3 regions of the Paenibacillus sp. Pae15 genome follow, and region 1 is predicted to be linked to each of the others. Evidence: riboswitches for the same ligand, from Rfam matches in the RefSeq annotation. Region 1 holds a riboswitch; each other region holds the start of a gene.

What was found. A riboswitch is a leader RNA that binds a small molecule or an ion and turns the genes downstream of it on or off. The one in region 1 is predicted to bind cyclic di-AMP.
Region 2: another riboswitch for cyclic di-AMP. It lies ahead of NR121_RS13015 (CAP domain-containing protein); the one in region 1 lies ahead of NR121_RS08485 (C40 family peptidase).
Region 3: another riboswitch for cyclic di-AMP. It lies ahead of NR121_RS00065 (APC family permease); the one in region 1 lies ahead of NR121_RS08485 (C40 family peptidase).

Annotation. Positions count from the first base shown of each region.
Region 1 is NZ_JALJRM010000007.1:166,851-174,917, reverse strand. Features, by position in the region: gene NR121_RS08495 (M1 family metallopeptidase) at 1-669, shown strand, start outside; gene NR121_RS08490 (hypothetical protein) at 684-1,496, shown strand; cyclic di-AMP (ydaO/yuaA leader) riboswitch at 1,676-1,817, shown strand; gene NR121_RS08485 (C40 family peptidase) at 1,822-2,295, shown strand; gene NR121_RS08480 (hypothetical protein) at 2,560-3,363, shown strand; gene NR121_RS08475 (sulfurtransferase) at 3,496-4,332, opposite strand; gene NR121_RS08470 (GNAT family N-acetyltransferase) at 4,362-4,898, shown strand; gene NR121_RS08465 (4a-hydroxytetrahydrobiopterin dehydratase) at 4,917-5,219, opposite strand; gene NR121_RS08460 (hypothetical protein) at 5,231-5,524, opposite strand; gene NR121_RS08455 (hypothetical protein) at 5,699-7,297, shown strand; gene NR121_RS08450 (DEAD/DEAH box helicase) at 7,294-8,067, shown strand, end outside.
Region 2 is NZ_JALJRM010000013.1:89,572-97,638, forward strand. Features, by position in the region: gene NR121_RS13010 (ATP-dependent DNA helicase) at 1-1,195, shown strand, start outside; cyclic di-AMP (ydaO/yuaA leader) riboswitch at 1,275-1,410, shown strand; gene NR121_RS13015 (CAP domain-containing protein) at 1,416-2,105, shown strand; gene NR121_RS13020 (hypothetical protein) at 2,500-2,634, shown strand; gene NR121_RS13025 (hypothetical protein) at 2,652-2,840, shown strand; gene NR121_RS13030 (formylglycine-generating enzyme family protein) at 2,872-3,828, shown strand; gene NR121_RS13035 (hypothetical protein) at 4,037-4,171, shown strand; gene NR121_RS13040 (alpha/beta fold hydrolase) at 4,415-5,194, shown strand; gene NR121_RS13045 (UDP-N-acetylmuramoyl-tripeptide--D-alanyl-D-alanine ligase) at 5,187-6,767, shown strand; gene NR121_RS13050 (D-alanine--D-alanine ligase family protein) at 6,781-7,959, shown strand; gene NR121_RS13055 (hypothetical protein) at 7,981-8,067, shown strand, end outside.
Region 3 is NZ_JALJRM010000001.1:14,187-22,253, reverse strand. Features, by position in the region: gene NR121_RS00090 (GrpB family protein) at 79-621, shown strand; gene NR121_RS00085 (stalk domain-containing protein) at 618-2,336, shown strand; gene NR121_RS00080 (stalk domain-containing protein) at 2,361-4,121, shown strand; gene NR121_RS00075 (glycosyltransferase family 4 protein) at 4,253-5,407, opposite strand; gene NR121_RS00070 (cysteine hydrolase family protein) at 5,528-6,286, opposite strand; cyclic di-AMP (ydaO/yuaA leader) riboswitch at 6,600-6,767, shown strand; gene NR121_RS00065 (APC family permease) at 6,975-8,067, shown strand, end outside.

The sequences.
Region 1 (8,067 bases):
GTTCGCCCGAATCTGCTCGTGGAGTCGAGCTACATCACCAATCCGGCGGCGCTGCTGAAGAATGCCTGGAGCTATGACGGACACCATCACTATGCCGAGAATGTATATACCCGCGCCAAGCTGGTGCTGAAGGCCATGGAACGTCAGGTCGGAGCAGAGACCATGGACAAGATCATGCGAACGTATTTCCAGCGCTGGAAATTCAAGCACCCGACTACGTCGGATTTTCAACAAGTCGTAGAAGATGTGACGAAAACCAGTTGGCAGCCGTTTTTTGATCAATACGTTTATAACGGCATGATGGTCGACTACGCCGTAACCGGCATCAAAGTGCAGCAGGTGACAGAAAATGGCCAAACCTACTATGAGAACAGCGTGCAGCTGCGCAAGCTTGGAGGCACCTACCAAAATGTCCCGGTCCGTTTTCAATTTGCCGATGGAACACAACTCGATAAAACATGGAACGGCGCCGACAGCGAAGTCATCATGAAGCTGAATCACACGGCTCCGCTGTCGTGGGCGGCCATAGACCCGGAGCACTCTATCGTGCTGGAGAACAAGCGGATCAACGGCTTTATGAAAACGGAAGTCGATAAGAAGCTGTCGGTGCGATGGAACGTAAGTGTTGTGAAAATTTTGGAGACCTTGTTTGGCTGGGTCGCATGGTGAGGTGAGCGAGGAATATGTGGAACCGGATCAAAGCAGGCTGGACCTTGGCCTGGCAGCAGCCTTTTGCCGTCTTTACCCTCTTTATATACAATCTCATCTGGGGCGTCGCGCTGTATAAGCTGATTCAATCCGTCGTCCTCCCCCTTCTCCATCGTTATCCGGGGAGCGACCTGCCCGTCACAGCTTCGCAGCTGTTCTGGATCGAAGGTCATTTTCAGATCATGAAGACGGACCTGCTGGAGCCGTTTCTGTGGTGGGGCATCTGCCTCCTGGGATTAAGAATGCTGGTGCATCCGCTGCTTAATGCGGGGGTATATTACTCGCTTCAACATCGGGACATGAACGCAGGCTACCGGTTCGTGGAGGGGATTCGAAAGCTGTCTCTTCCCTTCTTCGGCCTCTACTTCATCCAACTGGCGCTGCTGCTCTCTCCGCTCTACTGGCTGGTTCCTTATACAATAGAGCTGTACGGGCATCAGACTTCATATATTTCCTTCGGGAAAGCGCTGGCGCCGGCGCTGGCCGGCTACATCGCCTATTGGTTTGTGCTCCAGCTCGTCTTTTTGTTCCTTCAGATCGGAAAAACCGACGGCAGGTCGGCCATTTACACCCTGCTGTTTGTGATTCGCCATCTGCCCGCCATTATGCTGATTTCTTTATCCGTAACAGGAATCGCTTTGGCCGTGTCCGCCGCGGTGATGGCGGCCTCGTTTTTCTGGGCCGGCTTTCTGGCCCTGATCGGATTACAAGCCTATCGGCTGGTTCAAATGTTTATTAAAGTATGGGCCATCAGCACACAATATGCGCTTTGGACGGAGAAAGCGTAGCTGATATCCTAATAAGACCGCAGAAGCACCGGTCCGCCATGGACCGGTGTCTTTGTGTTGTTATATCCCCGATTCAATTAAACAAAATTTTCAATTTAAACCGCTTGAATGTGTCAATTTTGTTACAAAAGAAGGAAAAGTGCAGTTTTTCTCGAATATGTTTATCCGGAATCAAAAAAAAGAAAATTTTGCCGAATTTCTGTTTAGGAAAACGGGGGATCCATAACCGGGTGAATTGATCTCGACAAACAACGTCAGTGATCATAGGGAACCTTCAACCGAACCCTTCAGCTAACCTCGTAGGCACCGGAAGGGGAAACTTTTTTTGAAGAAGAAGCTTGTAGGTTTTGCACTTTCGTTAGCTATGTTTTGCAGTGTTTCCGTGGGCAGCGCATTTGCTGAAACCCCACTAAGTGCAGCGGTAAACGCGGGTTTAGGCTCGCCTTACAAATGGGCAGGCAATACGACAAACGGCTTTGATTGCTCCGGCTATACTTCTTGGGTGTTCGACAAGTTCGGTATAGAACTTCCCCATTCCTCCAAAGGCCAAGCCCAAGCCGGCCAATGGGTAGCCGCAGATCAGCTCCGTCCCGGCGACCTCGTGTTCTACAACACCGACGGTAAAGGCATTTCTCATGTCGGCGTATATGTGGGAGGCGGCAAGTTCTACCACTCGGCTACGAACAAAGGCGTTACGATTACTGAAATGAGCGAATCTTACTACGCCAATCGTTATGTGACAGCCCGGCGTATTTTGTCGGACGAGCAGTACAAACAACTCATGACCGACTCCAATTGATTTGGTCAACGGATTCGCAATGCAGCTTCGGAAGCCCTCAGTGTTTGGCCCGATCCGATCGTTCGCAAAAACGGACGAAACGGACGGACAAGCCTGCAGGGCTTTCTATTTTGCAGAAACCATGCGGAAGCCTCCTGCATCCGATCTGTTCCGAATGCTGTGATTTCTATTGATTTCCCTAATGATAATGATTATAATTCTCATTGGTACCGGGGACTGTCCCCCAAATCATTCGCCTGATGTGCCAGAAAGGAGCGCCGGATCATGACTCTTCAGGAACCGGTCAACCAAGTGCTTGAACAGCGGTTTGGACTATCCGAAACCGGAATCGCCGGAGCAGAATACCGATTCCATATGGGCAGCCTGTTGAGACCGGAGGAGATGTCCCGGTTTATTCGCATCTATACGGAAGCTTTGAAGGGATCGCATATCGACGTAGGCGGCATGTTTTTCATCGCTTGGGTTGCTCAAGTCTGTTCTGCTCTGCAGTATACCGTTTCTTGCCATCAAGCGGCCTTAAACCTGCATCTGGATCAATTGGAGCTGCAGCTCCGCCATCACTCCGATGGTCCTGCGCTGGCTTTCAGAGCGGATTCCTGCGTCGGCACGCCCTGCCCTGCCGATAACAGAGAAGAATGGCTGAGTGCGATTTTTCATCATTGGTATATCGGGCAGGTGAAGCCTCTCATCGCCTCCGTCTCCGAAGCCGCCGGCATTCCAACGGCTCAGCTGTGGGCCCAATTGGTCACCCGGCTGTATTATACGATTGACGTGATGATCGGGGAAGCGGAGGATGAAGAGACGAGAAGCCGGATTAAGGACGATTTTGCCGTTCTGGTACACCGCATCGGACCCCGGATTTTCGAGAAAAAAACCAATCTGCTGGATCTTAATTTTAAAATGGTCGAGTCTCCTGCTGATCCGGATCGTTTACTCCGGGTGAAAGCCGCGTGCTGCCTATACTACAAAACGGAAAAAGCATGCGGGAATTACTGCTTTACATGTCCCAAACTCAGCGATAAGGACCGTGAAGAGAAAAGGCGAAAGCTTTTGACAGGGACGCTTTGATCGGAAATATAAGATAAGAGTGCCGGTGTATCATACACAGCCCCGGATGAAAAAACAAGGAGGACCGGATCAGCATGCCAACGGCAAATGATCGTAGTCCTCCAACCGTGTCTGACACGGAAACCCCATTTCCTACTCTTTTCCTGTCGCCACCGGATTGTCCTTATAGCTGATCCAATCACTCCAGCTGCCTGCGTACAGCTTGACATTGTCGAATCCGGCCTCGCTAAGCGCCAGCACGTTCGGACACGCCGTCACACCGGAGCCGCAATAGACGATAAGCTCATCGGCGTTGCGCAAGTCTGCGAACCTGGCCTTTTGCTCCGAATCATCCTTCCATCCCCCTGAAGCTTGCAATCCTTCTTTCCAGAAATACTGCTTCGCTCCCGGAATATGTCCGGCCACCGGATCGATCGTTTCTTCGAGGCCAAGGTAACGTTTCTCTTCGCGAGAATCCACAAGCACCGTACCTGGACGCTTCAACCGGTCCTTCACCTGCTCCACATTCACCAGCATCTCGCTGCGCACCTTCGGCGTGAATACGGCCTGCTGCTCCACAGGCAGCTCCTCCGTTACGGGATACCCCGCTTCCTTCCATGCCGAGTAGCCCTTATCCAAAATATAGACTTCGTCATGACCAAGATATTTCAACAACCACCAAAACCGCGAGGCCATCGCACCGTCTTGATCGTCGTAAGCGACAACGACGGAATGCTCGTGGATACCCGCCCGGCCAAGCTTGGCGGCAAGCTCCCCGGGATCGGGAAGCGGATGGCGCCCTCCGTGCTTCTCTTTCGGACCGGACAAATCACGTTCGAGATCAAAATAAAACGCTCCGCAAATATGATCGATATCATAGCTTTGTTTTCCGGCCTCAGGCTGGCCTAATATAAAGCGGCAGTCCGCGATCACGATATGGTCCTGGATGCCGTGCTCAAACAACCATTCTTGACTGACTACATGCTTCAAGATCCAATCACTTCCTTTAATGGGGTGATATGCTGTATATTAACAGTATACACCCGAAGGGAGAAGCTGAAAAGAAAGTGATACCCAACGAGCCCCGGATTTTTTATATTGCCCCGCTCACGGAGGCGCACTGCCGCGACATCTGCAGCTGGGTTTATCCTCCGCCATACCATACCTACCATTTCCGGCCATGGGAGCTTATGCTTTCCGATCAAGAGGAATTCGCCGATGCTGAAATTCGAGTGAACCAGTACCGTGCCGTTCTGGACGCAAGCGGTGAGCTGAGCGGATTTGTGCAGTTTTTTCCTATGGTGGGCGTTACCCGGTTGGGTCTGGGCATGCGTCCCGATTTATGCGGCTGCGGCAACGGAATTCATTTTGTAAGAGCGATTGTACAGGAAGCCCAACGGTTGTCTCCGCAAAATCAAATCGACCTTGAAGTGATGACTTGGAATGAAAGAGCGATCCGTGTGTATACCCGCGCCGGTTTTATCATTACGGACACCTACCAACGGATGACCCCTACCGGCATGGAAGAGTTCCACTGTATGGTATGGTCCGCATAAGGATGCATGAGAACAGATTCATTTCCGAAAACCCGCATAAGCTTCGTCGTACCTCCGGGCGCTGGTAAAGTCAAGCTCCGTCAGTCCCCCGGCGTTCCACGAGGTGAGGCGAAGCGTCACCAGCCGATAATCGATGGAAATCATCGGATGATGGTTCAGTTCCTCGGCAATCCGGGCCACTTCATCCACGAACCCGATGCCGTCCATGAAAGACGCGAAGCGGTACTTCCTTGCGATCCATTTCCCGTTCTCTTCCAACGCCCAGCCTTCCGTCCGGTTCAGGCCGACTTTCACTTCCTCTTCCGTTAATCTCCTGTGCATGCCCATCCCTCCTATACCAAATAGATGACCGTCGTAAGCGTTTCTCCTTGGTCAATGCGGATCAAGTGCCGTTTGGGGTCATGCGTGACCATACAATCGCCTATGCTCATTTGCGCCTCTACTCCCAGTCCATAGAACAGATCATCCGCCAACGTCTTCATGCATTCCTTCTGTTCCTCCTCGCTCATGGCGTCCCAATCGTCCGCCGGCATCTCCAGAAATTCGCAGCAGCCTTCCACTCCCCGCAGTGCATCGGTAAAATCATTGATGATGTCGTTGTATTCCCTTCCGAATTTAATGCCCATGGCCACCTGTCCTTCCAGCGGTAAATTCGCTTTTGCCTCATTGTACTCACAAATCCCTTGTGCCCGCAACCAGTGACGGACCAACAAAAACTCGGGTCTCGACCAATTTTCTACGCATTCATATGCAAAATCTGATACACTATAAGGATAGACAAAACAGGCGGAGGGCGAAACATGCTCAAGCTGCAGATCCCTAAAAATCGAATACACGAGCTGACAAGGCATCTGCAGAGCGATTTTGAACTGGACCGGCTCGAGCGGGGATGGGAATATTTCCACAAAGGCCGTGTTGCCGGACTCGAGCTGAAGCACGGCGTGGAAGTGCATGCCTTGGTGCTCGAGCCAAATTGCGAGGTCGTCATCGACATCGACCATTTCAGTAAAAGCGAATGCAGTTGTTCAACCGTCAGGAACTGCGAGCATATTGCTGCGGTCGTCTTTACTCTGTATGCTTCTTACGCGCGGCCCGAGCTTCTCCTTCAACAGCTGAAGCAGGCCATTATGATTCGCAGCCGACAGCAGCAGATCCGGTCAGGCGGCCGTACGGCGGATAAACGTCAGCAGGATCGGCTTGAGCCACCCACAGAAGAACAAAGCCCCGTGCAATGGCAGCGTTTTTTTGACCAGCAGTTTTACGGCTTCTCGCTGTCTCAGCAGCATTCGATCGAGCTGTTCCACAACGCGGCCAAAGAAAAGCTTGCCCCCTACGGCGAGGGTTGGAAATCTCCCCTTAAGGAGCTCTATGATCTGCATTTGCTGCTGTTCATCATGCGGAAGATCGAGCAGTTTTACCAAGAGACGAAAGCATCGTATCTTTCTTACTATATTGAAACCGGGTGCAGAACGATCGGACGAAAGTGTCAGGAAGAGCTGCTCCGCCTTACGCCGACGCTGGATGTGGAAGCCTTGACGCAAAGCTATTCCGCGGAGTGGAAAGAAACGCTGCATCTGATTTCGGAGTCCGCTCTGTCCGGGAAGGAGTCCCCTGTTTCGTGGCCCACCGTGTACCGCAGCGTTTGGTGGCGGATGGCAAACCTCTCTTCATGGATCGCGGAGGAACAGACTCGACTGCAGCATATGCTGCAAGCAAAGGACCTGATGCCAAAGCGTAAGGATGCGCTGCTGATGGCGGACGCGCATTTTGCCGTCATCGCGGGGGATGACGAAGCCGCCAGGCGGCAGATGGAGCAGCTCAGCAAACGTGAGGCGCGGGATTTCTTCTTTTATTTGCACCACTGCCATAAAGAGCAGGCATGGGAACGCATGCTGGCATGGCTGCGATGGCTGCTGCCGGTGGTACAGCGCGCCCAGCAGGAGGAATTACGGCAGTTTTGCCAGTATTGGATGGAAGCCGTAGGGCGGCAATCCGACGATGCGGAATGGGTGTCCGTCATGGTAGCGCTGCTGCCGCGCACGTACAACTTCTATTCGGCATATCTGCTGAAGGGCCGGCGGTATAAAGCCTGGATCGATTTGCAGTTGGCCAACCGCGTTTCCCCGAATGACCTGTACTCCGTCGATCTGCAATCCGTAGAGAAGCAGAACCCGGCACTGGTACTGCCGCTGTATCACCAAGCGGTGGAACGGTGCATTGCCGGGAAGAACCGCACCGCTTACAAGTCCGCAACCAAATTGCTCAAAAAGCTGAACAATCTATATAAAAAGCTGGACCGTCTGAACGATTGGGAGGATTACATCTACCGGCTGGCCGTAAAATACTCTCGCCTTCGCGCATTACAAGAAGAGTTGAGGAAAGGAAAATGGATACCATGATCGATACGGGAAGCATCAGCGTAAATGTGCGATGGGCGCCTCAGGGCGGATTCTTCCTGTGGGGTACCCGTCACAACGGCGGCATCTGCGACGCTTACGACCTGCGGGACTGGTTGTTTGCCTGGCATGCTCCTTCCTTCTACGGCACGTTCATTGAGGTCATCGAATGGATGAATCTGGAAGGTGTGCTGCTTCCGACGCTGGAGGCGCTGGACTATTGGGCCGCTCCAAGCACCGTTATGCATCAGCGGCTGAACTACAGCCGCGAGCTGGAAGAGCTGATGCGGCTGGCGCCGGCCGTCAAAGAGGCGCTGACGCAAGGCCGCTTTATGCCCGATTTTGCCAAGTGGAAAGCCGGGACGCTCGGCTGGAAGCTATTGCTGGATGAAGAAGCGGCCGCTCTGGCTGCCTCTCCCGCAGCGGAGCTTTGGATGGACCAGCTCATTCCCGCCTGGATCGATGCAGACGGGGTCATGCGTCAAAATCTTGAGCGGCTGGAGCGCTCATTTCCTCTGCTCTCCCGCAGCAAATCGGCCGCCGATCTGTGGATGGACGAGGAGGATTGGCTGATCTCCATTGGCTGGCAGTCTGACGGCACGCCTTTTCGAACATGCCTGAAGCTTGAGGAGCCTGCAACTGCCGGCGGCGCCTGGCCGCTGCGCGTCGTGCTGCAGGACCGGGGGGACCAAAACGTGCAGTACGAGGCGGACCCTTCGGTTCTCAAAGCTTGGGCCACCGCGGAGACGGACGGGGAAGCGGCCGCCGGTGTG
Region 2 (8,067 bases), on a different contig from region 1:
ATTTGATGAAGGGCATTTGCTGGAATCTGCCGCGCAGAAGGCGCTGACCTATAAATTAAAGCATGACGTGTTTGAAGAACTGATTACCCGGCTGCTGCAGGGGGAAATACGCGAATCATTGGCTGTGCTCATTGACGAGGCGATTGCGCAAAGCGAGACGATGTTTGACTGGTTAAGACGCCGGAGCAGAGAGATTCCCGGTTCGGACCGGAAGGAGCTTCTGCTCGACGATCGGCTGCTTCAGGAAATACACCGGTTCCGGACGGTGCTTGCAGCGATTGAAGAAGAGCTCGTGTTTGAAAGCGGTCTTCACACCTTGAATGAATATCAGCTCCGCATTGTCGAAGAGCATCTTGAAATGATGCAGAAAGCATTGAGTCTTTTCCAGCGATCGGAGTCATTGGTATGCTGGTTGACGGAAAGCGGGAGCGGAGCGGCTTTGGTGATCATGCCGAGAACCGTCAAGGAAGTGCTTCGGGAGCGGGTGTTTGGCTCGAACATGCCTATCGTTTTTTCATCGGCCACACTATCCGTGGAGGGCTCCTTCCGTTATGTAGCGGAAAGTCTCGGGATCGAGCAATATTTGTCCTTTTCCGTTGACTCTCCATATGAATACGAACGGCAAATGGAAGCGATCGCGCCTCATTGGTCTGCCGGCGGGACATTTTCGGAGAAAATGGAGGCCGCTGTCTCGCTGCTCGAACGAACGGAAGGAAGAGCGCTGCTGTTGTTTCCGGCGAAAGCCGAACTGCAGCGGTTTAAACGGGAGATTGCGTCGTATCCCGAACTCTTCGGGAAAATGCGCTTCTTGTTTGAAGGCGATCAGGAAATCAGCCATCTTATCGCTTCTTTTCAGCATGACGAAACGAGTGTTCTATGCGCCGTCAGCTTGTGGGAGGGACTCGACGTACCGGGGCCGTCCTTGTCCAATGTCATCATATGGTCGCTGCCTTTTCCGCCTCAAGATCCGGTCTTTATGGCCAAACGCAGAGCGGCGGAGTCTCCTTTTGAAGAGGTCGATCTGCCTTATATGCTGCTGAGGCTCCGGCAAGGGATGGGACGATTGATTCGCTCCCGTGAGGATCGGGGGATCGTGGCCATTCTATGTGCAGAGCTGCACAGGCAGCCCATGCTGCGGGCCCGCGTTGAAGCTGTGCTGCCGCCGGGGGTTTCTCTCAAAAATTCGCTAGCTTAGGGGACAGTTGGTAAACTTTGTGTCATGAAATCTCATTGTATCCGTGTTACAATGGTTTCCGTTCCTGTTTAGGAATGCGACATCAAAAAGGCCGAAGCTTAATTCGTAAGCGCGGGGGAACCCATATCCTTGGGGTGAAGCCACTATGGTGGCCGGGTGGTTGCTCTTTGACCCGAATCCGTCAGCTAACCTCGCAGGCCGTAAAAAGGAGAGGAATGCAGTGAAAGGTTTTAAGAAGTTGGTTTTGACAGGTGTTTTGGCACTTGGCCCGATCATTGGCGCCGGCGCGGTTTCAGCTGCTCCGTCGCACACGGTATCAAGCAACGATACCCTGTGGGCGATCTCCCAGAAATACGGTATCAGCCTGAAATCGCTTATTACGGTGAATCCGCAATTGGTTAACCCAAATCTAATATGGCCAGGAATTGTGCTTAATATTCCCGGTAAGTCAACGGGTATAGGTTCGGGTTACGGTACAGGCTCGGGTTACGGTTCGGGTAACGGATCGCAGCAGGGAACAGGAACAGACAGCACGACACAGTCTTCTTATGCCAGCCAAGTGGTAAATTTGGTGAACCAGGAACGTGCCAAAGCCGGTTTAAGCCCGCTTGCCAGCGACAGTGCATTGACGAAGGTGGCTTTAGACAAGGCAAAGGACATGTATGAAAAAGGCTATTTTGACCATAATTCTCCTACCTATGGGTCTCCTTTTGATATGATGCGCTCTTATGGCATCCGTTATACCTACGCGGGTGAAAATATTGCCAAAGGGCAAAGAACACCGCAAGAGGTAATGGATTCATGGATGAACAGTCCGGGACACCGTCAAAACATTATGAGCCCGAACTTCAACAAAATCGGAGTGGCTTATTATAATGGCGTGTGGGTACAGATGTTTATCAAAAATTAATTCGGACTAGAAGAACAGGCTGTTGAGAATGTCTCAGCAGTCCTTTTGTTTGCCATGATATTTTAATGCGACATAGCTTCTGCCGGATTAAAGACGGTATTGGTCAGTCCTTTCGCGGAACGGCATTCGTCCTGGACGTTTTAATGCAGGCTTCAATGAAATCCATAATACCGGCAAATGCGGAATGGAATCGGCCGAGGAAGTGACGCCTGCCGTACTGAATTGGATTGAGCACAATGCCCGGAAGATTTCGGCAATCCGTTTGCCGGCGATCCTCTGCCGGCGTGGATTGCAGCCTCCCTGCTGAAGGGTCAGGAGGCGGGACGCGACTATCTGGTCGTTTCGCAATGTGCGCACGTCTGCCAAAGAAGCGTTCGTTTCGGGTCATGGCTCTATGTCCGAACGTATCATGACGGGTACCATTTATTCGATCAAGAGATGCTATTCGATCTCGACAGCGATCCTTATGAGCAAACGAATCTGGCTGCGGAGCATCGCCAAGTTTGCCGAGATGCGGTATATTATTTAAATGAGTGGCATGACCACATGATGGAGACGATGCCTTTCGATACAGATCTGCTCTGGACGGTGATGAAAGAGGGAGGACCTTATCATGCCAAAGGATTTTTGCCGAAGTATGCGCAGTGGTTGGAACAGACAGGACGCGGTCATGCGATTACAGAGCTAAAACGGAGACATCCTGCGGAATTCGGTCATGGCCGTCCGAAGGGATAAGACCTCCGTTGAACGGTGGAGGAGGATTGAAATGAATGGAAAAAAACCGTGCTGCTGCACGGCCGGCAGAGAGGTTTCGGGCCAGCCGGATTCTCATTCTTTGCCCTTGCAGGGCAAACGCTCGGCCAAAGATCCTAAAGAAGGCATGATTTATTTGCCCGGCGGTGAATTTTTAATGGGAACCGCGGATCAGGAAGGGTTTGCCCAAGATGGCGAAGGCCCCGTTCGTTCGGTTAGACTGGATTCTTTTTATATCGATCCTTACGCGGTGAGCAATGCAGAATTTAAAGCATTTGTCGATGCTACCGGTTATCGCACGGAAGCGGAGGTTTTTGGCTGGTCCTTTGTGTTTCATTTGTTCGTTTCCGCCGAAACGGCGAAAGGTGTGACGCAAGCGGTTCAGCAGACCCCCTGGTGGTGGGTTGTGAACGGCGCATGCTGGAAGCATCCGGAAGGTCCGGATTCTCACATTGATGACCGCATGGACCATCCGGTGATCCATGTTTCCTGGAATGATGCGAATGCCTACTGCCAATGGGCCGGCAAACGGCTGCCGACCGAAGCGGAATGGGAGTACGCGGCAAGAGGAGGTCTTGTGCAAAAACGTTATCCGTGGGGAGATGTCCTCAAACCGGATGGGGAGCATCGCTGCAATATTTGGCAGGGCAAGTTTCCGGATAAAAACAACTGCAGCGACGGGTATGCGGGAACCGCGCCTGTCCATGCGTTTAAACCCAACGGTTACGGATTATATAATGTTTCCGGGAACGTATGGGAATGGTGCTCGGATTGGTTTGCTGCGAATCATACGGCAGACCCGCTTGTTAACCCGCTTGGTCCGGCGACGGGTCAGGAAAAAGTGCTGCGCGGAGGTTCCTATTTGTGCCACAAATCGTATTGTAACCGGTACAGAGTCGCTGCGCGCAGTAAAAATACACCGGATAGTTCCACGGGCAATATCGGTTTTCGCTGTGCTGCCGATGCCTGATAGGGAACAAAGAACGAACCAGGCTGTCGTGGTCTCCCCACGGCAGCCTTTTAAATTACTGTTGATGATCATTAGAGGATATGATAGATTTTAGTGGACGTGGAAATGAATGGTAGGGGGAAATGGATGATGAAGCACCCGAATTGTGGTTCAGCGGCTACGAAAGCGAGCACGATAACGGACTGAACAAATTTATGTTCCGTACACCTTGAACGAATACGTGTTTGAAAAGAACGGAAAGATTTATACCGTGACGATCCGGATTAACGACGCCGTCAAGACCGATGCGCAGTGGAAACGGCTGACGGAGGCGTTCGGCTCGATGCAGTTTTTCAAAAAATGAAAGCCATTCTTGTGAAAAAGAGCCATTGCGGCTCTTTTTCGGCGTTTACGGGGAAACGTAAAGCACGGGATTCTTTCGTATACCTGACATAAGCCAAGTTTGTCTGCGCATATACAATACGGAATGCTTTATCTTTCAAGCGTTTCAAAGTTGCACGGATGCCATGCGAGGCTTGATAACAAATATCGGAGAGTGTTATGATTATTTTATTTGAGACATTGAGACATAAGGATGCTGATGGAGTTGACTAAAGTAAACATAAATGGGCTTGACATCCATTATTCCGTTGTCGGCACAGGGCATGAGGTGGTGATGCTGCACGGTTGGGGAACCAATCTGCAAACCTTTCATGCGATTCAGCAGCATTTATCCCGGCATTTTAAAGTGTATGCATTCGATTTTCCCGGCTTCGGAGAAAGCGATACTCCTCCCGAGCCGTGGGGGGTTACTGAATATACGAATCTGCTCGCTTCATTCATACAGTCGATGGGGATCGATAATCCGATACTGATCGGCCATTCCTTCGGCGGAAGGGTCTCAATTCGATATGCCGCTGCGAATCCTGTAAGGAAAATGATATTGACCGGAAGCGCGGGAATCAAGCCGAAACGCAGCCTGAATTATTATGTAAAGGTATATTCGTTCAAAACGGCCAAACAATTGCTCAAGCTCCCGGGCCTAAACCGGTATTCGGAGCGCATATTGAACCGGATGCGAGCCAAATTCGGCTCCAGCGACTATAAGAATGCATCAGGCGTAATGCAGCAGACGCTGACCAAAGTCGTCAACGAGGATCTGCGGCACCATCTTCCTCATATCAAGGCATCGACCTTATTGATCTGGGGCGAGAACGATACGGCTACCCCTGTTGCGGACGGAAAATTGATGGAACAAATGATACCGGATGCCGGTCTGGTCGTGCTGAAGAACGCCGGTCATTTTTGCTATTTGGAAAAAGGCCGCGAGTTCATCGTCATCGTAGACCATTTTTTGGCGAAGGATAAGGGAGGCAGCCATGTTTGAGCTTGTTCTTGCGTTAGCGTCGCTGTTATGGCTGGGGCATGCTGTCCTGCGTCTTCTAAACGGCGTACATATGCTTCAATTGAATTCTTACCGCAATGAGCGGTTTATGGGCTGGTTTAAAGGCCACGTGAAGGAACGGCTGTCCTTAAGAGAGTGGCTTCCGTTATTGTCTTTTGCCGCCCTGCTGTTCCAAGCGCCGGTGCTTGGTTTAATTCTTTGGACGCTGCTATATGCGATGTTGATATGGCTGCGGCCCAGGAAACAGGAGAAAAAGAAGCTGGTCTATACGGCCAGGGTCAAGCGGCTGCTTGTGACGATTGGCGTTCTGGTAGCGGCGGCTTTGGCGGTTTCCCTAACCTTTGCATCCGCCGGAGACAGCCTTGCACCGTTCATCTTATTGTTCGCCGTCGCGCTGCTGTCCGACATGGTGGTGTTGTTGGCCAATATGATGAACCTGCCTGTCGAAAACCGGATCAACCGCTACTATTTGAACGATGCCGCGCAGATTGTGCGGCAGATGAAGCATTTGACGGTGATCGGCATTACCGGTTCGTATGGCAAAACAAGCGTGAAGCATTTTCTGAATACACTGCTCAGTCAAGTGTACGAGGTGCTGGTGACGCCGGAAAGCTACAATACGCCGATGGGCGTAACCAAGACGATCCGGTCGATGCTGCGTCCTACGCACCGGTTTTTCATTACCGAGATGGGGGCCAAGCAAACCGGCGATATCCGCGAGCTGTGCGAACTGGTCAGTCCCAAGATCGGCATTCTGACCGCCGTCGGGCCCCAGCATCTGGAGACGTTCAAGACACTGGAGAATGTGCAGCGGACCAAATTCGAGCTTGGAGAGAGCCTTCCGCCGGACGGCATCCTGTTTATGAACATGGATGACGAGAATATCGCATCCTACCGCGGGAATATTGCGGCAAGAAAAGTAAGTATCGGAATTCACCGGCAGGATGTCGATTATCGTGCCCAAAATATACAATACACCGGCAAAGGCGCAGCGTTCGAGCTCGTGAAGCCGGACGGATCGGTTCTTGCCTGTGAGACGAGCCTGCTTGGCGAGCATAATATCTATAACCTTCTTCTGAGCATGGCCGTCAGCCTTGAGCTTGGGGTTCCCGAGGAAAAACTGGCGCTGCTCGTGAAGCGGATCAAGCCGGTAAAACACAGACTGGAGCTCAAGAAATTATCCGACAAAATCACGATACTGGACGACAGCTTCAATTCCAATCCGGTCGGTTCCAAAGCGGCTCTGGATGTATTGGCCCAGATGCCGGGCAAACGGATCCTGATTACCCCGGGGATGATCGAGCTCGGGGAGCAGGAATATGAGCTTAACCGCAAGTTTGGCATTCATGCGGCGGGAGCCTGCGATTATATTATACTGGTCGGGCAGAAACAAACCAAGCCGATTCAGGACGGCTTGCGTGAAGCAGGCTACCCGCAGGAGCGGCTGTATATCGCCAGGGATCTTCAGGATGCGCTCAGGCAAATGCATCTTGTAGCCGAACAGGGAAGCATTGTGCTGCTCGAGAATGACCTGCCCGATAATTATAATGAATGATGGGGGACTCGCAATGAAAGTAAAAGTAGGGGTTTTGTTCGGAGGCATGTCGGTAGAGCATGAGGTGTCCATTATCTCCGCTCTGCAGGCTATTCACGCGTTGAACCGGGATAAATACGAGCCTGTACCGATTTATATCGATAAGCAAGGGTACTGGTATACCGGAGAAGGGCTGATGGATATCGACAATTACAAGCAGCTTCCGGAGCTCTTGAAAAAGAGCGAGCAGGTAATTTTACATACGAATCAGGAAGGAAAACATCTTCTGATCAACGCCGCATCCGGGCTGTTCCGCAAAAAAATCATCGATGAAATTCATGTCGCCTTTCCGGTCACGCACGGGACCTATGGAGAGGACGGGTCCTTGCAGGGCTGGCTCGATTTGAACAAGATCCCTTATGTCGGCTGCGATGTGCTCTCCTCTGCGGTCGGTATGGACAAAATCATGATGAAGACGATCGTCCGCGGCGCCGGTCTGCCGGTGATCGATTACGTGTGGTTTTACAGCAAACGTTGGTTTGACGCGCAGCAGGAGTGTGTGGAGCTGGTAGAGCAAAGGCTGGGTTATCCCGTGATCGTAAAACCGGCAAACCTGGGGTCCAGTGTCGGCATACAGAAAGCGGACGACAGGGAAGAACTGGTCGAAGCGATAGAGTCAGCGGCATCCTATTCTCCCAGAATTATTGTGGAGAAAATGGTCACCAATTTGAAGGAAGTCAACTGTTCGGTCATCGGCGACTATGAGCATGTGGAAGCTTCCGAGTGTGAAGAAGTGCTGAAATCGGACGAAATCCTGAGCTACCAGGATAAATATATGAACCAGGCCGCCAAAGGAATGGGCGGTACGAGCCGGATTATCCCGGCGGAGATCGGGGAGGAAACCACACGCCGGGTGCAGGAGCTGGCGAAGCAAACCTTCCTGGAGCTGGGCTGCAGCGGTGTGTCACGGATCGATTTTTTGATCGATCAGAACACCAACAGCGTGTATATTAATGAAATCAACACCATTCCGGGCTCGCTCTCCTTTTACCTGTGGCAGCCCAAAGGGAAGGATTTCGAGCAGCTGACGGACGACCTGATCCAGCTCGCACTCAAGCGGAGCCGGGAACGGGCGCAGCTCACCTTCTCTTACGACACCAATCTGTTGGCGCTGCAGGGCAAAGGCGGCGGCAAGCTGGGCACTAAAAAATAGCGCTTTAAGGAGGATGCCTTCATGAAGGACCTTTCTCCAATACCTGCTGGCCCGGGGGTCGACGGGTGGCAGAGGATACCGATTGAAGAAAATCATGAACAACTGGTC
Region 3 (8,067 bases), on a different contig from region 1:
ACGACTGCCGCCGCAATAAACCAAATTCATGGTACAATCTAGTGGGACTAATACAGAGAACATGGGATGGAGGCGTATATGCGGAAAACAGATATCGTTGCGTGGACTGAACGTTGGAACGAAATGTACCGTTCGGAATCGGAAAAAATCAAACGCATATTCATAGACGAAATGATAGACATCTATCATATCGGGAGTACATCCGTTCCGCAAATAGGATATGCTAAACCGATTATTGATATATTGGTAATCGTCAGAGATATTCATAAGGTCGACTTGTACAATCATGAAATGGCTGCGATCGGATACGCCTGCAGGGGCGAGCAAGGAATTGCCGGAAGACGCTATTTTACAAAGGGAGGGGATGCCAGAACCCATCATGTACATATATACGGGAATGGAAATATACATATTGATAGACATCTGAATTTTAAAGAATACTTACTTGCACACCCGGAAGTCGCGAAAAAATACGGTGAGCTAAAAAGAACATTGGCTGAAGCGTTTCCGGATAATGTACATAAATATCAAGAAGGCAAGGAATCATGGGTTGCGCAAATCGTGGAGCAATCCATGAAATGGGTTTTGAAGCAAAACACGAAAGGAGAAATAGGTTCTTGAACAAGAAACACCTGCTATCATTGACTCTGATCTTAGCGCTTTTGGCGGCCCGGGAGCATCCGGCGTCAGCTCAAGTATCCGGCACCAAGCTGCATTTGCAGCTGCAGGATGAGCAATTATCCGCGGCGGTCAACGGTTCGGCCGTATCTTTAGAGACGGCGGCTCGGATCGTGGACGGAAGCTTCTACATCCCGGTTCGTTGGGCTGCGCAGCAGCTTGGACTGGAGTTGAAGTGGAACGAGGAGCGCAGGACGGCGGGACTTACCACGCCAAGCGCCTATTTGGAGTGGGACTTGGCGCGCCAGACGGTCCGTGTCAACGGAGCTTCGATGCCTTTGAAGGAGACAGCCTTTATAAGTGATGGAGCACTGCTGGTCAAGCTGAGCTGGATCGCGCCCTACTTGCAAGTGCAATATGCATTTCAACCGGATCCCGGCCGTGTGGACATCGTCTACGTGCAGCCGACGGATACCGCCTATCGGGAATCGGGCTACTCCGAGGACACCTTGCCGAATTCACGTCCCATCGCTGTATTTACTACCGATAAGCCGTCTTATCGGCTCGGCGAGCCGGTTTCTTATATTGATTTGAGCTATGACCCCGACGCCGAAGGGCTTCCGGAATATCGATGGACCGGCAACCAGCCGGCCTTCTTTGAACCGGGGATCTACTCCGTTACCTTGCAGGTGCGCGACGGGAACGGGAATTGGAGCGAGCCTGCAGTCCAGAGCGTGAAGGTGATCGATGAGCCCTATTTAAGCGCATCGGAATTTCCCTGGTATACCCGGCCGGCAGGCAGCGTCATCAAGGATGAAGCCGAACAATGGAATCGTGCGCTATCCGGTGCCCCTCAGCTACCGGCTATGGTGACGAAGTCCACGGAGAGAAAGCGAATTATCAGCGGGGAAAGTCAAATCATTCGAAATCCGGGACTCATTGGGAAGCAATCCGTAAACGGTAAAGCCCGCCTATTTATGCACCACAGCAACGGAATGGAGGAAAAGGTGCAGTTCGCAGCGGTCATACATAATCCGGACCCAAGCCAGACTCGAACGGTACATATCACGCGTGAAGGACTGCTTCAGCCGACCCTCTTGCATCGGGCTAATACCAAAGAAGCGGCGGTCAATTATATGACCCAGCCGGCCTTGAAGGAAAGCATCGAGGTGAAACCGGGGGAAACGGCGGTATTAAAACAGGTCGCTCTTGAGCCGGGGCAGGGCTTTGCTGCGATTCAGGACATCGAGGCGGACGGTCTGGCGGAAATCAGCTTTGTCGTCATGAAGGCGGACAAAACCGAAACCATGCAGCCTTATGACTCCTATTTCGGAGCAGGTGCCGTCGGGACCGTTAATGATGCAGCTGATATACGTCTTGACGCGGATATCGACGGGAAGAGCTTGCCGGTGTTGTCCAAATGGACGCCGGACACCCCTCAGACCTCCGACAGAGGTACGGTGTATTCCTTGTACTTGTACCAACCGCATCAAGCCGTCATTGCCTTTCGGGCGAAGGATGGCTATGTCGACGGCATCTTAAAAGTAAATGGCCGGGTGCTGGCTTTGCCTCAAGGCGGCCTCACGGATCAGGACGGCATTTTTGTGGTTTACCGGCCGGAGGGCAGGGAGTCCGAAGTACATATCGAATGGTTGGCCGCTCCCGGCAGCACGTCTCCGGTCGAATGGATTTTTTATCCTTTGAAAGATAATAAGTAAACATAGAAAGGAATTCATGCGCTGATGCAACCATTACGTCAACTGTGGCTGACATTTGCTGCCGCTATCGCGATAGGGGTCGTGAGCGGACAAGCCTCGGCTGCCCCGGAGGACAGTCACTTGATCCTTTATCCCGGCAGTACGGCAGTTTATATCAACGGATCGAAAACGCAGGCTCAAGCGGCAACGCTTGAACTCGACGGAAGGATTTACTTGCCTGCCGCAGAGCTGAACAACTGGTTTGGCATTCCGGTGAAGTGGGACGGAGACAGGCAGGCGGTGCAAATCACGACGCCAAAGGCTTATCTGGAGTACTCGCTTGCCGACCGGACGGTTCTTGAGAACGGTACAGGCCGCAAGTGGGGCACCGATGCCGAGCTTCAGGGAAATCGGCTGTACATTGAAATGGCCGCGCTGCAGCAATATATTGCTTTTCATGGCAAGGTCGATCATGAGCTGAAACGGGTCGAGCTGCGCTATGTCAAGCCGGAGGCGAACCGGACGCGGTTTACCAACGATGCGGCGCCGAATGTCAAGCCTGTTGCCAAATTCACCGTGGACAAGGAAGCGTACCGGATCGGCGAACCGATTCATTACAGCAATCTCAGCTATGATCCGAAGGGAACGGAACTAAGAGACATTCAATGGATCGGTAATGCGCAGGCGATTTTCACTCCGGGACTGTACAAGGTTTCTCTCACGGTAAAAGACAGCCTTGGCAATGTCAGCGATACGTATTCCCGCAATATACTCGTCAAGAACGAGCCTTACTTGGATGCGTTTGAGCACAAGGTATATTACGCGCCTGTTGGGACCTACGTCCGGGAGGAAGAAGCGGTGCTTCGCAAATATTTGCGCGGCATCCCGCAGATTCCCAAGCAGGAGCAGAAGCCTGCGGACCGTCCTCTGATTGTGAGCGACAGTCCGGAGACGTTTACGGAGAAAGGCTTTTTGTACCAGGAGAAAGTCAACGATAAAGCCCGGTTGTATGCAACCCATGTCAACGGTACGGATCGAAAAATGAAATTTGCCATCATTGTACGAAATAGCGATCCTGTCCGCAGTGTTACGATCAAGACGACCAATCAAGGGGAGGTGTACCCTTCGATCTACGCTAACCTGATGGGCAATGAACCGACGATTGAGTTTCTGCAAGGGAAAAGGGCTGTGGAAACGATGGTGCTCAGGCCGTACGAAACGGCTTATTATAAAGTCATGCCTGATTTCTACCCTGGACAAGGGATGAATGTGCTCTATGATGTAGAGACGGACGGTGAGGTGTATTTTTCATTCGCAGCGATGGAGCAGGAGGATGGGCTCGATACGATCGGCGTATTCCCGAGATTGGCTTATAAAGGGAATGTCCGAGGGACGTTCAGCGGTTCGGAAGTGCAATGGAACATCGATGCTTCCTCGATCCGGAGGCCTTCGAGCTTCGCGATCGGCGACGGCACGTCGGATCAATTTGTGACCGGTACGGACTTCTTCAGCCAGAAGCCTGCGCTCAATCTGGGCAACTACGGGGTGGTTTACAAAATCCATATCGATGCTCCGCCGAAAATGTCCGTGCTGATTCTTCCGCGCGGCGGCGTGTTTAGAGGTCCGTTCCTGGTGAATGGCAAAATCGTTCAAGCCCCGCCGTCGGGCGTCATGATGGATTATCAGGGATATACGATCATTGCCAGGACGAATGGGACCGAACCGTCGCTGGATCTGGAATTTTCTCCGGCCTCGGGATCGGCGTTCCCGATCGACGTCATTTTTTATCCGCTTAATCGTAAATAAAACAAGGGTACCGCCTCTAAACGGTGATAAAGGAGTGCCGACCTCGGGTCAGCGCTCCTTTTTTAGTCGAATATACAGACCGCGGGAGGTCCGTGAGGTTTCCGCATATCGTTTTCTTATCTCCCCTATAATCAAGCGGAAAAGGTTTTTCGTTTTGTGGGGTCAGCGTTCAGGATTTCAATGTATCGGAGGAGGAGATCGTCAAAAATAGCTTCCCACGATTGGGAAAGGGCGTAAAGCCTGCTTTCCTGGCCAAAATCCCATAACCGGTCCGGATGTTCCAGCATAGATGTAATCGCATTTGCGAAAGCATCGGAATTACGGGGAGGACATAACAGGCCGGTTTTGCCGTGTTGAATGATTTCCTGTACCCCGCCAGCTTTGGCTCCGATGACGGGAGTGCCTGATGCCATAGATTCCAGTACCACATTGCCAAAGGTTTCGGTGCCGGAAGGGAATACGAACAAGTCGGCCGACGCATACAGTTCGGCTAGATTCTCTCCTTTCATATAACCGGTAAAAGTAACATTCGATGGGGCTTCCGCTTTCAAATCTTTCAACAGCGGGCCGTCGCCGACCAACAGCCAGCGGACATTGCCGCTAACATAATCGGGTAATTTCTTCATCGTTTCAAGCAAAATGTCCAAATCCTTCTCAGGTGCCAAACGGCCAACATATAGGAAAATATAACGTTCGTCGATCTTATATTTTTCGCGGATCAATCCGGTTTTTTTATCGGGGTTGAAAAGACGGCAGTCCACTCCGCGCTTCCATAAGGCCACGTCTCGAATTCCATGTTCTTCCAATTTTTCGGCCGTTTCAACGGACGGAACAAAGGTGGCCAGACACGATTGGTGGAACCAGCGGATATAGCGCCATAACAGGGAAGAGGCGAATTGCAGGTGATAATAATTCAGATAGCGGTCAAAGTGCGTATGGTAAGAGGCAACGTGAGGAATAGCATATTTTCTCCCATAATAAAGTCCGCAAAGCCCTATATTAAAGGGCGTGGCGATATGGATCAGGTCGGGTTGAAATTGCTGGAGCTGGCTGTGGATCGTGAAATAATTGGGAAGCGCAATCCGGCATTCCGGATAGAGGATGAAGGGGAGGCTGCTAAAAGACAGGATATTGCTTGTGAAAAAATCCTCCTCCGTGCATTTGGGCACAAAAATCCGGAGTGAAATATTTCGTTTTTCCAGATGTTCGACCAGTCTTTTTAACGTCAATGCAACCCCGTTCATTTGGGGCCAAAAGGTGTCGGAGAATAAAGCAATTCGCATCATACCCCTCCTCAACAATTGGATATAGGTTTAAAATACCTCATATTTATCAATCCATTGTCAGAGGAATATTAATTCGGAGTTAAATTAGCTGCGGGATATGGCAGCCTCCAAACTGGAGGCTTATCTTTGAATGGATTTCATTTTCTCTATAGTCTCCCTGGTTGACCATGAAGCGTTGGCAATCATGCGAAAATTGGTTTTTGCAGCCTTATCCCCATCCAAGCCGTTTATTTTTGCGGAAGCTGTGGCATCGTGAACCACGGCCACTTCAAATCCTTGTTCAATGAGTTCGCGCATATGAGATTCAATGCACAGATTTCCGGACATACCTGCAAGAATGACGCGGGTTATTCCCTGTTTTCGCAGCTGCAAAACCAAGTCGTTGGCTTCGGGTCCGAAAATTTTATGCGGACTGGTGATAATGGTTTGTCCATCTTCTAGATAAGGCTTATATTTATCCAGAAAGTCGGCACCCGAACCTTGAAAGCCTTCAAGCGATAATGGACCTTTTCGCTGATACATTTTGATATCGTGCATCACATGTTCCATAGCACCCCCAAATAACCATTTTTGGTCATAGGGATAATAGTAATGAGGGGACACAAATACTTTAAACTTATTCTTTTTTGCTGTTTTTAATAATAATTCAATGTTCTCAATCGTGTGATTTTCAGCAACGCTGTCTTTCACTAAATTCCATGCTGCACCTTTCGGGCTTAAAAAGTCATTTTGCGGATCTGTGATCACCAAAGCGGTATGGCTTTGATCCACCTGCATTCCCGGCGATGAAAATGGTGCGGTTTGTGCTGCTGCAACAACATAAAGATCAACAAAGACAAGAAACGAAAACACAAAGGAACACTGCAGTATTTTTCTCATGAGGATTCCCCTTTCATGGGTATACTTGGTATACGCACCCTATTATGTGCTTTATTCCATGGCTTATTCAAATTCAGCTGGGAACAAAAAGGAATGGGAAAACAACTCCAATCCATTGGTTTTCAAGCATCCGCAACAGCCCGCAAACGCAAAAATCCTGAAATATAAAGAAAATCCATGAGATTTGAAGTAAAATAAAGAAAGCGATCTATAAAAGCGTCTCATTTACAAAGCAATTCATATCTAGCAAAGGTTTTATCCGATTTCTTGCTTTGCAATGTTGTCCTGTAAGGTGTAAGATTCAACCATTGAACATATCACCTTGCTGAATTTCCAAACAGGAAAACGGGGGAACCAATAAGGACATATATTTGGATGTCCATGGGGTGAATCGTGCAGGAACATGTTTATTCCGCACGTAGGGCTGCTCTCATAGCCCGAATCCGACAGCTAACCTCGTAAGCGTTGTATGAGAGAGGAGTTGAACGTGCTGTCTGCTGATAGGCAAACACAGAGCTCAAGCCTCTGTGTTTTTTTGTTGTCTAAAAACGGGATAGGTTGGAGGATGATTGATTAACAACACATTTGGAAACCATAAGTAAAGTTTCTTCCTGGAGATTTAAGGGTTTTTTTGTTGTGATGATCTTGTTTACAAAACTCCTTAATAAATAATGAGGGCGGGAACAGTATGCTAAATAAAATAAAACGATTATTAATCGGCCGTCCTATGAAGTCAACCGAGATTGAAGAAGAAAAACTAAGCAAGTTTAAGGCGCTTGCGGTACTTTCTTCAGACGCATTATCTTCTGTTGCTTACGGTACCGAACAAATTTTGATCATATTGATGGCTGCAGGCTTTGCCGCAATATGGTATTCGATCCCCATTTCCATAGCCGTTCTCGGATTGCTGACGGTTCTCATTTTTTCTTACCGGCAGACGATTTTTGCTTACCCCAAAGGGGGAGGAGCTTATGTCGTAGCCAAAGACAATTTGGGCGTCTCCATCGGTTTGATGGCCGGAGGCTCGCTGTTGGTGGATTATATCCTGACTGTTGCTGTCAGTTCCTCGGCCGGGACGGATGCCATTACCTCGGCATTTCCATCCTTGCATGAACACCGGGTCCTTATTGCGTTGACGATGATCCTGTTTCTTACCATCATGAACTTGCGAGGAATTACGGAGTCTGCATCCGTTTTAGCACTGCCCGTTTATTTGTTTGTCTTCGCCATTTTTGTTCTTATCATTTCGGGAGTCATCAAATATATATCGGGCGGGGGACACGCCGAAGTGCCTGAACTGGGCACAGCCGTTTCGAACATCAGTTGGTTCCTCCTATTGAAGGCTTTCAGTTCAGGGTGTTCCGCGCTAACCGGAGTAGAAGCCGTATCCAATGCCATTCCAAACTTTAAACAACCGGCTGAGCGCAATGCAGCCGCTACGCTGATGATGATGGGCACGATTCTAGGTGCCATGTTTATCGGTATCAGTTTACTTGCCTATTGGTATGGAATCACGCCGGCTCCAAAAGAAACGGTCGTATCCCAAATTGCGGCAAACACATTCGGCCGGGGCATCCTTTACTATTTCATCCAAGGCACCACCGCTTTGATTCTGTTTTTGGCGGCAAATACAGCGTATTCCGCATTCCCGCTGCTTGCCTTTATGCTGGCCAAAGACAAATACATGCCGCATATGTTTATGGTGCGCGGCGACCGGCTCGGTTTTTCTAACGGCATTATCTTCTTAGGTGTATTGTCGGCATTGCTTGTTATTCTTTTCC